Regions from separate parts of the Serratia sp. ID 25-353 genome, predicted to be linked through region 3. Evidence: predicted binding sites of a transcription regulator. Region 3 holds the regulator's gene; each other region holds the start of a gene.

Region 1 (4,186 bases), 2.1 Mb from region 3:
TGAAACAGACCGGCCTGTTGCCGCAAGAGGGCTGCCCGACTGCCGGCAGCGTGTATGTCTACGCCAACAGCCTGCAGCGCACGGTGGCCACGGCGCAGTTCTTCAGCAACGGCGCGTTCCCCGGCTGTGACGTCAGCGTGCACCATCAGGACAAGATGGGCGAGATGGATCCGACCTTCAACCCGATCATCACCGACACCAGCGAGGCCTTCAACCAGCAGGCGCTGGCGGCGATGAACGCCGCGCTGGGCTCGCTGAAGCTGGACGCGGCTTACCAACAGCTGGCGAAGATCATCGACTACAAGGATTCCGCCGCCTGCAAGACCGACAAACACTGTGACTTGACCAAAGAAGCCAGCGTGATGAGCGCGGTGCCGGGCAAAGAGCCGGGCGTCTCCGGCCCGCTGCGGGTGGGCAACTCGCTGGTGGACGCCTTTATGCTGCAGTATTACGAAGGTTTCCCGATGAAAGAGGTGGCCTGGGGCAAAATCGCCACCCCGCACCAGTGGCAGCAGCTGGCGCAGCTGAAAGACGGCTATCAGGACTCGCTGTTCACCTCGCCGGTGGTGGCGCAGAACGTCGCCAAGCCGCTGCTGACCTATATCAACAACGCGCTGCTCGGCGAGCGCAAACCGGACGCGCCGAAGCTGACGGTGCTGGTCGGCCACGATTCCAATATTGCCTCGCTGCTGTCGGCCATGCAGTTCCAGCCGTATCAGCTGCCGCAGCAATACGAGAAAACGCCGATCGGCGGCAAACTGGTGTTCCAGCGCTGGCGCGACGCGCAGAACGACCGTGAATTGCTGAAGATCGAGTACGTCTATCAGTCCACCGAACAGCTGCGCAAGGCGACGCCGCTGACGCTGCAAACCCCGCCGCAGCGGGTAACGCTGGCGCTGAAAGGCTGCCCGATCGACAAAGACGGTTTCTGCGCCTGGAGCGATTTCGAGAAGACCATGAAAGGCATCTTGTAATGCCCAGCCTCTCTCCCGACCACGGGGGAGAGGCCTCTCCCCATCCCGGCTAACGCGCCGCCGTGCGGGCCTTAACGCCATTTATTTTGCCCGGGGTCATTGTTGCAGGCCGTTTCGGGGGCTAACATCATCAGCCTGCCTGCTTATCATGGATACCGCCGTTGCCCACTTTTATCCGCAATATCGAATTTTTCACGCCGGACGGCTATCCGGGCCAGGTGGCGCGCTGCCATTTTGCGCTGGCGGAGTATCGTGACGAGAGTTTTCCCGAGGCGGGCTTTGCGCTGCCGGATCATCTGGCGCGCGCGGTGCCGAAGCGCCGCGCGGAGTATCTGGCCGGGCGTTTTCTGGCGCGGCAACTGTTGTCGCCGCTCGGTTTTGCCGATTTCACCCTGGCGCGCGGCGAAGATCGCGCGCCGCAGTGGCCGCCGGGCATCGCCGGGGCGCTGAGCCATAATTCGGATACCGCGCTGTGCGCCGTGCACCGCGAGAGCGGGCTGGGCGGCGTGGGGCTGGATGTGGAGACGCTGCTCTCCGACGTGCGGGCGGAAGAGCTGTGGGGGGCGATCGTTTCGGCGGGGGAGCGCGAGGCGTTGCTGCGCGAGGCGCTGCCGTTCAATGAACTGCTGACGCTGACGTTTTCCGCCAAAGAAAGCCTGTTCAAGGCGCTTTATCCACAGGTGCGTTGTTACTTCGATTTTCTCGATGCGCGCATGGTCGCCGTGGATACGCAGCGGCAGACGTTTGTATTAGCGTTGCTTAAGACGCTGACGCCAAATTGCCCCGCCGGCCGCCGGTTTAACGGGCGTTTTTGGCGTGAAGGTGACGACGTCACGACTTTTATTTTCTGTTAAAACACAATAATAACAGTGTGTTATTTCTTGCTGCGCCGTAAATCGGATTTGCCGCGGCGGGTGGAAAGATTCATTCATCGGAGATTGACCCACGGTGGGGATCCGGTGTAATTTATCCTCCTTTTATAGCTAATGATAATTATTCGCATAAACATTATCATTGGTAAGGCGCAACAAAGGAGTGGTCTTGTGGCGACACTGACGACAGAAAACCAAACCTTCCCCGGGTTTGTGTACGCCGAACAATCGACCTTTTTGTACCGGTCCGAATTCCGTTCCCTCTCCGCCGACGGCGTGTTCGAGCGTATCGAGACGCCGGCGTTCGGCGGCGAGCAGGAAGGCAGCGCGCTGACGCAGCATATCCGCCAGGCGCTGGCGCGCGCCAAAACCGCCGGCCAGGAGACGCCGGTGGTGGTGGGCGCCATTCCGTTCGATACGCGCCGGCCTTCCAGCCTGTACGTGCCTGAAAACTGCCAGTTTGTCGCCAACGACAGCTTTACCCGCGCCGCGCGCCCGATGCTGCAACAGCCGCATCGCCTGGCCGCCTGCACCAGCATTCCGGACGAGCCGCGCTTCAAGCACGCGGTGGCGGAAGCGGTCAGCCGCTTTAAACAGGGCAAGCTGGACAAGGCGGTGCTGTCGCGCATCCTCGACATTGAGCTGGAGCAGCCGGTGGCGGGCCACCAGATCCTCAATAACCTGATGGTGCAGAACCCGACCGGTTACCACTTTTCCCTGCCGCTGGCCGATGGCGGTGTGCTGATTGGCGCCAGCCCGGAGCTGCTGATCCGCAAGCAGGGCGGCGAGATCCACACCAATCCGCTGGCGGGCTCGGCGCGCCGTCAGGACGATCCGCAGCAGGATCGCCTCGGCAGCGAGCGCCTGATGCGCTCGACCAAAGACAAATACGAACACAAGCTGGTGATCGACGACATTCGCCGCCACCTGGCGCCGCTGTGCGCCAGCCTGAGCGTGCCCAGCGGCCCATCGCTGCTCAGCACCGGTACCATGTGGCACCTGTCCACCCGCATTCGCGGCGAGTTGCTGAACCCGAATCTCAACGTGATGCAGCTGGCTTGCCTACTGCATCCGACGCCGGCGCTGTGCGGCTTCCCGACCGAGAGCGCCCGCCAGCTGATCGCCGATCTGGAACCGCACGATCGCGGCCTGTTCAGCGGCATTGTCGGCTGGTGCGACGCCAACGGCGACGGCGAGTGGGCGATCGTCATCCGCAGCGGCCTGCTGCGCGGCAACCGGGTGCGGCTGTTCGCCGGCGCGGGCATCGTCGCCGCCTCAACGCCGCAGTCCGAGTGGCTGGAAACCGCCGCCAAACTGGGCACCATGCTCAACGCTTTCGGCCTGAACAGCGGCGCGCTGTAGGCCTCTTTGCGGCGCAGTGCGCGCCGCGTCATACGCTTTCGCAGGAGATAACGATGAACAACAACATGACCCGGCAGCGTGCCCGGATGGCGGTGTGCGCATGAGCATTCAGATGGATTTCACCGGTAAACGCGTGTGGGTGACCGGCGCGGCGCGCGGCATCGGCGAGCAGATCGCCCGCCATTTTTTGACGCAGGGCGCCGAGGTGGTGGGATTTGACCGCGAGTTCGCCAATCCGGATCTGCCTTATCCTTGCGTGACGTTGGACATCAGCCGGCCGGAGCAGGTGGAGGCGGTGTGCCGCCAACAGCTGGCGGAGAACCCGCGACTGGACGTGTTGGTCAACGCCGCCGGCATTCTGCGCATGGGCAATACCGAAGATCTGAGCGTGGATGACTGGCATCAGTGCATCAACGTCAACGCTTCGGGGGCGTTTTACCTGTTCCGCGCCGTGCTGCCGCACTTCAAGGCGCAGCGCAGCGGGGCGATCGTCAGCATCGGCTCCAATGCCGCGCACGTGCCGCGCGCGCAGATGGCGGCTTACTGCGCCTCCAAGGCGGCGCTGACCAGCCTGAACCACTGTGTGGGGCTGGAGATGGCGCCGTTCGGCGTGCGCTGCAATCTGGTGTCGCCGGGCTCGACCGACACGCCGATGCAGCGCGGCATGTGGCAGACCGACGATGCGCAACAACGCACCATCGCCGGCTTCCCCGAAATGTTCAAGCTGGGGATCCCGCTGGGCAAAATCGCCCGCCCGGATGAGATCGCCAACGCGGTGTTGTTCCTGGCCTCCGATTTGGCCAGCCACATCACCATGCAGGACATCGTGATCGACGGCGGCGCCACGCTGGCCGCCTGAGTCAGACCCGCTGGCGGCGCAGCAAGTGCTGCGCGCCTTCCGCCGCCAGCAGCAGCACCGCCAGCCAGATCGCCAGATAGGTCGGCCATTCGCTTTGGCCGATGCTTTCGCCGAGCAGC
Region 2 (4,186 bases), 880 kb from region 3:
AACGCGCGATGCCCATCTTCAGCGTGAAGTAGTCGCCCAGTTCCTGCGACAGGTTCAGCGCCGGGCTCCAGTTGTTGCCGGATTCGGAATGCAGATCGTAACGCAGGCCCGGCGTCAGCATGGTGGTGTCGGTCAGCTCGATATTGTCTTCGGCGAACAGCGAGAAGATATGCGCGGAAGCGTAAGGGCTGCGCGTACCGGTAGTCATGCCGGGAATGGTGCCGCCCATCAGCGTTTGGCTGGTGGACGTGCCGTCTTTCATCCGCTGCTGGGTCCACTCGGTACCCAGCGTGGCGGTCTGGGCGACGCCCAGTTCAAACGGCACGCTGACTTCGCTGTGCGCCAGGAAGTCGTCCAGTTTGGTGGTGCCGAACCCGGTGTTTTTGGTGTCGAAGATGCCTTCGGTGCCGCCGGCCAGCCCTTCGTTCAGGCGGGTGTTGCGGGTGCGTTCAAACTGAACGTAGTTGTTGGTGCTCACGCCGTTGTCCCAGGCGCCGCGGTGGGTCAGGCCGAAGGTTTCACGGTAGATGCGGTTGGTCTCTTCGCCGTAGTTGCTCTGCACCAGGGCGTTGGTGTTGGTGTTCTGGGTATCGCCGGCGTACAGGTTGCCCTGGCGGCCGTAAGCGTACTCGAACTCCAGCGACTGCAGATGGGCGAAGTCCCAGTGCAGCAAGGCGTCGATGTTTTTATCGACTACCCCTTCGCGCCCGGCCGGGACGCTGTTGGCGTAGGCGCCGACGCGTTCGGACTTGTGTGATTCGTTAATGTCCCAGGCATCGGCCTGCGTTTTGCTGTAGCCGCCGAACAGGCGGAAGCTCAGGGAATCGCTCAGCGGGCCGGACAGGCTGAAGTCGGTGCGCTTGGTGGCACCCTCCTGCTTGTGCTGAGGCACGTTGAAGTAGCCGTTCAGCGAGCCGTGCAGCGCATCGCCGGCCTTCTTGGTGATGATGTTGACCACGCCGCCCGCGGCGCCGTTGCCGTAGCGCGCTGCGGCAGGGCCGCGCAGCACTTCGATGCGTTCGATCATTTCCGGCGGCACCCAGGCGGTATCGCCGCGCGAGTCGCGCTCGCCGCGCCAGCCCTGGCGCACCGAGTTGCGGCTGGAGGCCGGCTTGCCGTCGATCAGAATCAGGGTGTTTTCCGGGCCCATGCCGCGGATATCGATCTGGCGGTTGTTGCCACGCTGGCCGCTGGTGGAGTTGCCGGTCAGGTTAACCCCGGGCATGGTGCGGATCAGTTCGCTGATGTCGCGCGCCGGCGGGCGTTTTTGGATCTCGTCGGCGGTGATGGTGGACACCCCCGGTGCCTGCAGGTTCTGCCGGGCGGCGGTCACCACGATGGTGTCTTCGCCGCGCGGTTTTTTATCCACTGCGCCGCTGTTTTCTTCCGTGGTGGGGGTGTCGGTCTGCTGTGCGGCGTTGGCGAACGCGGACGCGCCCAATCCCAAGCCGATAAGAGTGGCTAAAGAATAACGTGATAGCTTGCTTTTCATTTGAGTGTCCTACCTTGCTGCCATCCCTCGCCGAACGGGGGGAAGGGCGGTTGTAGTTTTTGTGTAGTCGGAAATAGAAAATCGGCTGCGGCAAGGGATGCCATTGATATATCCCCGATCCCTGTCCGTTGCGCGCAATACCAGCACGATCTCCAAGCCTTACACACTATTGCAAATGCAAATTATTATCAATAGTATTTGGCGTACAGTGCGTTCGGGCGGTGGCCGGCGATAGGGAAAAGTCGACGTTCCCGGTGCCGCCAACTACAAAATGGGTAGGCGTTGTGAATACAGAACTACAGTCAGAAAGCAGCAGATTATTGGCCAGCAGCAATGCGGGCAGTCCAGGGTGGTGGTTGACGGTGGCACGGCGCGGTACGCCATGGGTAGAACCGGCGGGTAACGGCCGCTGGCGAACCACCTTTTTCTGGCGCGATCCTCAGGGATGCGAATTGACCTCCGCCTACCGTCGCGTGTGGATCAACATTAACTGCCTGACCGACCATCATCAGCCGAATCCGCCGCAAAGCCTGCAGCGTTTGGCCGGCACCGACGTGTGGTACTGGCAGACCGAGCTGAGCGGCGCCTGGCGCGGCAGCTACTGCTTTATCCCCTGCTTTGACGAGCGGCCGCCGGCGTTCAGCGGCGACGATGCGCACGCCAACATGCACAACCTGCGCCACTGGTGGCATCAGGTGTTCGCCAGCGCCACCCCCGATTTGCTCAACCCGTATCGCTCCTGGCAAAGCGCCAGCGGCCACAGCGTCTCCGGTCTGCACATGCCGGATGCGCCGCCGCAGCCGGTATGGCGCTCGTTCGACGAGTACGAAATCGCCAGCGGGCGCTGCACGCCGCCGCTGCCGGCGCGTTTGCAGCGCCATACCTGGCAGAGCGAACGCCTGGGCAACAGCCGCGATGTCTGGATCTACACGACAGGCGACAGCAAGCCGGCCGAGCGTCCGTTGGCTATCCTGCTCGACGGCCAGTTCTGGGCGAAGCAGATGCCGGTCTGGGAGCCGCTGATGCAGCTGACCCGCGAGGGGGCGTTGCCGGAAGCGGTGTATGTGCTGATCGACATCATCGATCTGCCGCACCGGGCGCGAGAATTAACCTGCAAGGACGATTTCTGGCTGGCGGTGCAGGAAGAACTGATGCCGCAGCTGGCCGACTGGGCGCCGCACAGCGACAAACCGGCCGATACGGTGGTGGCGGGGCAAAGCTTTGGCGGTCTGGCCTCCCTGTATGCCGGGCTGCGCTGGCCGCAGCGTTTCGGCGCGGTGATCACCCAGTCCGGTTCCTATTGGTGGCCGCGGCGCGACATGCTGCAGCTGCCGAGCATTCCCGACGACGCCTGCTGGCTGATGCAGCAGGTAGAACGGCACGGCTTGGGCAACCACGGCGCGCTGAAGGTATTTATGGAAGCCGGTTCGCAGGAAAAGCTGGTGCACCGGGTCAGCGGCGAAATGGCGGCGCGCCTGAGCGACGCCGGCCATCGGGTGCACTACCGGGTGGTGGAAGGCGGGCACGACGCGCTGTGCTGGCGCAGTGGCCTGACCGACGGGCTGCAGGCGGTCTGGGCCTCCGCTTTCGCCACCGCTTACCCGGCATCGGCGACGGCACGAGGAACACATGATGGAAAGCCTGAATCCGTTCGATGATCCACAGCAGCGCAGCCTGGTGCTGCGCAACGTACAACAACAATACAGTTTGTGGCCGGATTTCCGCGCCATTCCGTCCGATTGGACGATCGTCTTCGGCCCGGCGGCGCACACCGCGTGCGCCGAATGGCTGGAACAGCATTGGCAAGACATTCTGCCGGTCGCAGCACGCGAGGCGTGACCGGCGCCAGGTAATCACGGGAGCAATAAGCAGTGTCACACACCCCTAACTCTCTCAGCGGCCCGGCGCTTGCGGGCGAATGGCCGCTGGTCGCGGCGCAACCCGGCATTTGGGTCGCCGATCAAATTTCTCCACATCGCAATGCCTATGCGGTGGCCCATGCCATCGAACTCAACGGCCCCATTGCCGTAGAGCCTCTGCTGCAGGCCATCATACAGGGCCTGGGCGAGGTGGATATGCTGCGCCTGCGTTTTGCGGAACGCGACGGCGTGCCGGTGCAATGGCTGGACGACGCGCTGTCGGTGCATGAGCCGGAACTCGTCGATCTGACGACGTCGCCGGATCCCGAAGCCGCCGCGCGCGCGCTGATGGACATCGATCTGGCGAGCGATCTGCGCGCCGGCAGCGGCGCGCCGCTGTATCGCCATGTGGTGATGCGTCTGGCGGATGACCGCTGGTTCTGGTATCAGCGCTATCACCATCTGCTGGTGGACGGTTTCAGCTTCACCGCCATCGCTCGCCGCGTGGCGGCGATTTACACCCATCTTTGCCGCGGCGACGCGCTGGAACCGACGCCTTTCACGGCGTTCAGCGACGTGGTGGCGGAATACCAGGCTTACCGGGAGGCACCGGCCTGGCAGCGCGACGCCGATTTCTGGCTCGAAAAAGCGCGGCAGCTGCCGCCGCCGGCCACGCTCTGCCCGCAGCCGCTGGCCGGGCAAACCCCCACGCCGCGCATCCATCGATTGGAACAGCGCTGCGATCCGCAGGCCTTCGCCGAACTGGTGCAGTGCGGTGCGCAGCAGAAGCTGAACGCCGCCGATATGGCGGTGGCGCTGGTGGCGCTGTGGGTAT
Region 3 (4,186 bases):
ACGCGGGTGATCGGCTTCGATCAGGCCGGGGTGTTCTACGGGCTGCAGTCGATCCTGTCGTTAGTGCCGAGCGACGGCAGCGGCAAGATTGCCACGCTGGACGCCAGCGATGCGCCGCGCTTCCAGTATCGCGGCATTTTCCTCGACGTGGCGCGCAACTTCCATAAGAAGGACGCGGTGCTGCGCCTGCTGGATCAGATGGCGGCCTACAAGCTCAACAAATTCCACTTCCACCTGAGCGATGACGAAGGCTGGCGCATCGAGATCCCCGGTTTGCCTGAGCTGACGGAAGTCGGTGGCCAGCGCTGCCACGATCTGAGCGAAACCACCTGCCTGCTGCCGCAGTACGGCCAAGGGCCGGACGTCTACGGCGGCTTCTTCAGCCGTCAGGACTATATCGACATCATAAAATATGCCCAGGCGCGCCAGATTGAAGTGATCCCGGAGATCGACATGCCGGCACACGCCCGCGCCGCGGTGGTCTCGATGGAAGCGCGCTATAAAAAGCTGCATGCCGCCGGGAAAGAGCAGGAGGCCAACGAATTCCGCCTGGTGGATCCGACCGATACCTCCAACACCACCTCCGTGCAGTTCTTTAACCGCCAGAGCTACCTGAACCCGTGCCTTGACTCGTCCCAGCGCTTTGTCGACAAGGTGATCGGCGAGATCGCCCAGATGCATAAAGAGGCCGGCCAGCCGATCAAGACCTGGCACTTCGGCGGCGACGAAGCGAAAAACATTCGCCTGGGCGCCGGCTACACCGACAAGGCGAAACCGGAGCCGGGCAAAGGCATCATCGATCAGAGCAACGAAGACAAGCCGTGGGCCAAGTCGCAGGTGTGCCAGACGATGATCAAAGAAGGCAAGGTGGCCGACATGGAGCATCTGCCGAGCTACTTCGGCCAAGAGGTCAGCAAGCTGGTGAAGGCGCATGGCATCGACAGAATGCAGGCCTGGCAGGATGGCCTGAAAGACGCCGAGAACGCGAAGGCGTTCGCCACCTCGCGCGTGGGCGTCAACTTCTGGGATACCCTGTACTGGGGCGGTTTCGATAGCGTCAACGACTGGGCCAACAAAGGGTATGAAGTGGTGGTTTCCAACCCGGACTACGTCTATATGGACTTCCCTTACGAGGTGAACCCGGACGAGCGCGGTTACTACTGGGGCACCCGCTTCAGCGACGAGCGCAAGGTGTTCAGCTTCGCGCCGGACAACATGCCGCAGAACGCGGAAACTTCGGTCGACCGCGACGGCAACCACTTCAGCGCCAAGAGCGACAAGCCGTGGCCGGGCGCCTACGGGCTGTCCGCTCAGCTGTGGAGCGAAACCCAGCGCACCGATCCGCAGATGGAATACATGATCTTCCCACGCGCGCTGTCGGTGGCAGAACGCGCCTGGCACCGCGCCGGTTGGGAACAGGACTACCGCGCAGGCCGCGAATACAAAGGCGGGGAAACCCACTTTGTCGATACCAAGATGCTGGAGAAAGACTGGCTGCGCTTCGCCAATATCCTGGGTCAGCGTGAACTGGCCAAGCTGGATAAGGGCGGCGTCGCTTACCGTCTGCCGGTGCCGGGCGCACGCGTAGCGGGCGGCAAGCTGGAGGCGAATATCGCGCTGCCGGGATTGGGCATCGAGTACTCCACCGACGGTGGCAAGCAGTGGCAGCGCTATGACGCCAAGGCCAAGCCGGCGGTCTCGGGTGACGTTCAGGTGCGGTCGGTCAGCCCGGACGGCAAACGCTACAGCCGCGCCGAAAAGGTCTAAGCCCGGTGCAACGGCCTGCTGTCCTGGCGGCGGCCGTATAACGAAGGGGGAATGCGTTCGCCCGCGCGTGTCGGCGTAGGGCGGACGTTGTAGTGAGAGGAGTACGTGGAGTCGCTGTGCCGCTGCAATTGTGATATTTCATGACATGATTTTCCCCCGGCTTGTCCGGGGATTTTTTTGCCCGTTGCACGGAGGGCATAAAAAAACCGCCTCGGTGTGAGGCGGTTTTTCATAGCCGGTCAGGCTTATTTCTTGTCGTGCAGCGTTTCGTCTTCGCGGCAGTCACCGGTTTCACAGTGGCCGTACAGGTACAGGCTGTGGTTAGTGAGCTTGATGCCGTGCTGCTTGGCGATATCACGCTGGCGCACTTCGATGGATTCGTCGCTGAATTCGATCACTTTGCCGCAGTCCAGGCAAATCAGGTGATCGTGGTGATGCTGTTGGGTCAGCTCGAACACGGACTTGCCGCCTTCGAAATTGTGACGTGTCACAATGCCCGCATCGTCAAACTGGTTCAGTACGCGATAAACCGTTGCCAGCCCGATCTCTTCGCCCATATCAATCAGTTTTTTGTACAAATCTTCCGCACTGACGTGATGGCATTCCGGATTTTGCAGTACTTCCAGGATTTTGAGTCGCGGAAGCGTGACTTTTAAGCCGGCCTTCTTCAATGCGATGTTGTTGTCGGTCATGCGAATTCAGTCCTGTTACTATGCTAATCAAGTTGAGGCGTACTCGCCTGTGGCATCGGTCGGCACAAAGAGTTAATGCGTCTCATTATAGAACCGGTTGTACTAAATGGAAACCGCCGGTTGTTAACAAAGATATAATTGCACTATTGCATGTTTTGCATGCAACGCCTTGATGGATGGGATAAACCGATATCTCAGTCTACCGTGACGGGGTGGGAAGTTACAAATCTGTAGCTTCTATCGCAGCAATCCCTGTTGCCGATGACGGCCCTGTGGGCACACTATGCACTTTACAGGGCCTTTGTTCAACCTTTCGCCAGTGCCGGGGCTTAGCCGACGATATCGGCCAGGCTCAGCTCTTCGACGATCTGTTTGACCCAGGCGTCGACGCGCTCGTTGGTCAGCTCCGGCTGACGGTCTTCGTCGATCGCCAGACCGATGAAGTGGTCGTCGTCCGCCAGGCCCTTGGAGGCCTCGAAGTGATAGCCTTTGGTCGGCCAGTGGCCCACGATGGCCGCGCCGCGCGGTTCGATAATGTCGCGGATGGTGCCCATCGCGTCACAGAAGTATTCCGCGTAGTCTTCCTGATCGCCGCAGCCGAACAGCGCCACCAGTTTGCCGTTGAAGTCGACTTCTTCCAGCGTCGGGAAGAAATCATCCCAGTCACACTGCGCTTCACCGTAGTACCAGGTCGGGATACCCAGCAGCAGGATATCGAACCCTTCCAGGTCTTCTTTGCTGCTTTTAGCGATGTCATGCACTTCAGAGACGTCGTCGCCAAACTGTTTCTGGAGAATTTTCTGGATCATTTTGGCAATGTTTTCGGTATTGCCAGTGTCGCTGCCAAAGAAAATGCCTACAGTAGCCATATCGCGTATAACCTTTAAATTCAAGTAATTGCATTACTCGACGCCGGCACTGCCGCCGCTGACGCCGATTAAAATGATGCCATGGCAAGAGCCTTTCGCCTCCGGGGCGGGCGCCGACAGGCGCAGTCTCTTACCGGTAAATGCGTATCATGCCAGAAAGTGGCGCCGGGGTTTTATCGCATTTATGCGATGCCGGAGAATGAAGAAAAGCGTGGTCGATCCGGCGTTGTCCTTAACGCCGCGCCGCGCGTGCGGCCGAAGAGATCAATGTTCCGGCTGTTCTTCCGCCAGTTGTGCCAACAGCATCTGCTCGATGAGTTCGCTGCGGCTGATGTTGCGCTGTTCCGCCAGTTTGTTCAGGGCGTCCACCGCATCCGCGTTGATTTTCAGCTCTACGCGCCGCAATCCACGCACTTTATCGCGCCGTAACTGATTGCGCTTATTGATTCTAAGCTGTTCATCGCGGGAAAGCGGGTTGGTTTTCGGGCGCCCCGGACGGCGTTCATCTGCGAACAGATCCAGCGTCGTGCGATCCGTTTGTTCTTTTGCCATAGGTAGCGGTACTGCAAGGGAGTTTGCATCAAAAAGCGCTCGCACGCTTCCGGAGGCATCGGTTAACACACTTCGGGCCAATAAACCCTAACCCAAATTCACCCCCGAACCGGCGTTCGCGAACGCGCTGGCGCGGCGGCAAAATTATAGCGCGCCATATTACCCCAGCAGATGGAGCGGCGACAATGCCTAACTGCGGGCTAAACGCGCTAAGCCGTTATCTTTAGCGCGTTTTTTCGCCAGATGAGCGGGTTTTTCAGGCTTCGTCGAGAAAACGGTGGATGGCGCGCAGCACCGCCTCCGGCT

Evidence for each region. Region 3 encodes Fur, which represses iron uptake genes when iron is present. Its sites were predicted from a motif close to ATAATAATGAGAACNACTATCAA; they were not measured.
Region 1: ACYF6X_RS04480 (isochorismate synthase) is a predicted target of Fur. The motif match lies at 1,961-1,983, and genes of this name have one in related genera.
Region 2: fes (enterochelin esterase) is a predicted target of Fur. The motif match lies at 1,668-1,690, and genes of this name have one in related genera.

Annotation. Positions count from the first base shown of each region.
Region 1 is NZ_CM139236.1:949,548-953,733, forward strand. It holds gene agp (bifunctional glucose-1-phosphatase/inositol phosphatase) at 1-974, shown strand, start outside; gene ACYF6X_RS04475 (4'-phosphopantetheinyl transferase family protein) at 1,136-1,828, shown strand; gene ACYF6X_RS04480 (isochorismate synthase) at 2,018-3,208, shown strand; gene dhbA (2,3-dihydro-2,3-dihydroxybenzoate dehydrogenase) at 3,309-4,067, shown strand; gene rarD (EamA family transporter RarD) at 4,069-4,186, opposite strand, start outside.
Region 2 is NZ_CM139236.1:3,897,240-3,901,425, reverse strand. It holds gene ACYF6X_RS18860 (TonB-dependent siderophore receptor) at 1-1,492, opposite strand, end outside; gene fes (enterochelin esterase) at 1,777-3,150, shown strand; gene ACYF6X_RS18850 (MbtH family protein) at 3,125-3,331, shown strand; gene ACYF6X_RS18845 (enterobactin synthase subunit F) at 3,364-4,186, shown strand, end outside.
Region 3 is NZ_CM139236.1:3,016,901-3,021,086, reverse strand. It holds gene ACYF6X_RS14610 (beta-N-acetylhexosaminidase) at 1-1,767, shown strand, start outside; gene fur (ferric iron uptake transcriptional regulator) at 2,013-2,459, opposite strand; gene fldA (flavodoxin FldA) at 2,789-3,328, opposite strand; gene ybfE (LexA regulated protein) at 3,593-3,880, opposite strand; gene ybfF (esterase) at 4,137-4,186, opposite strand, start outside.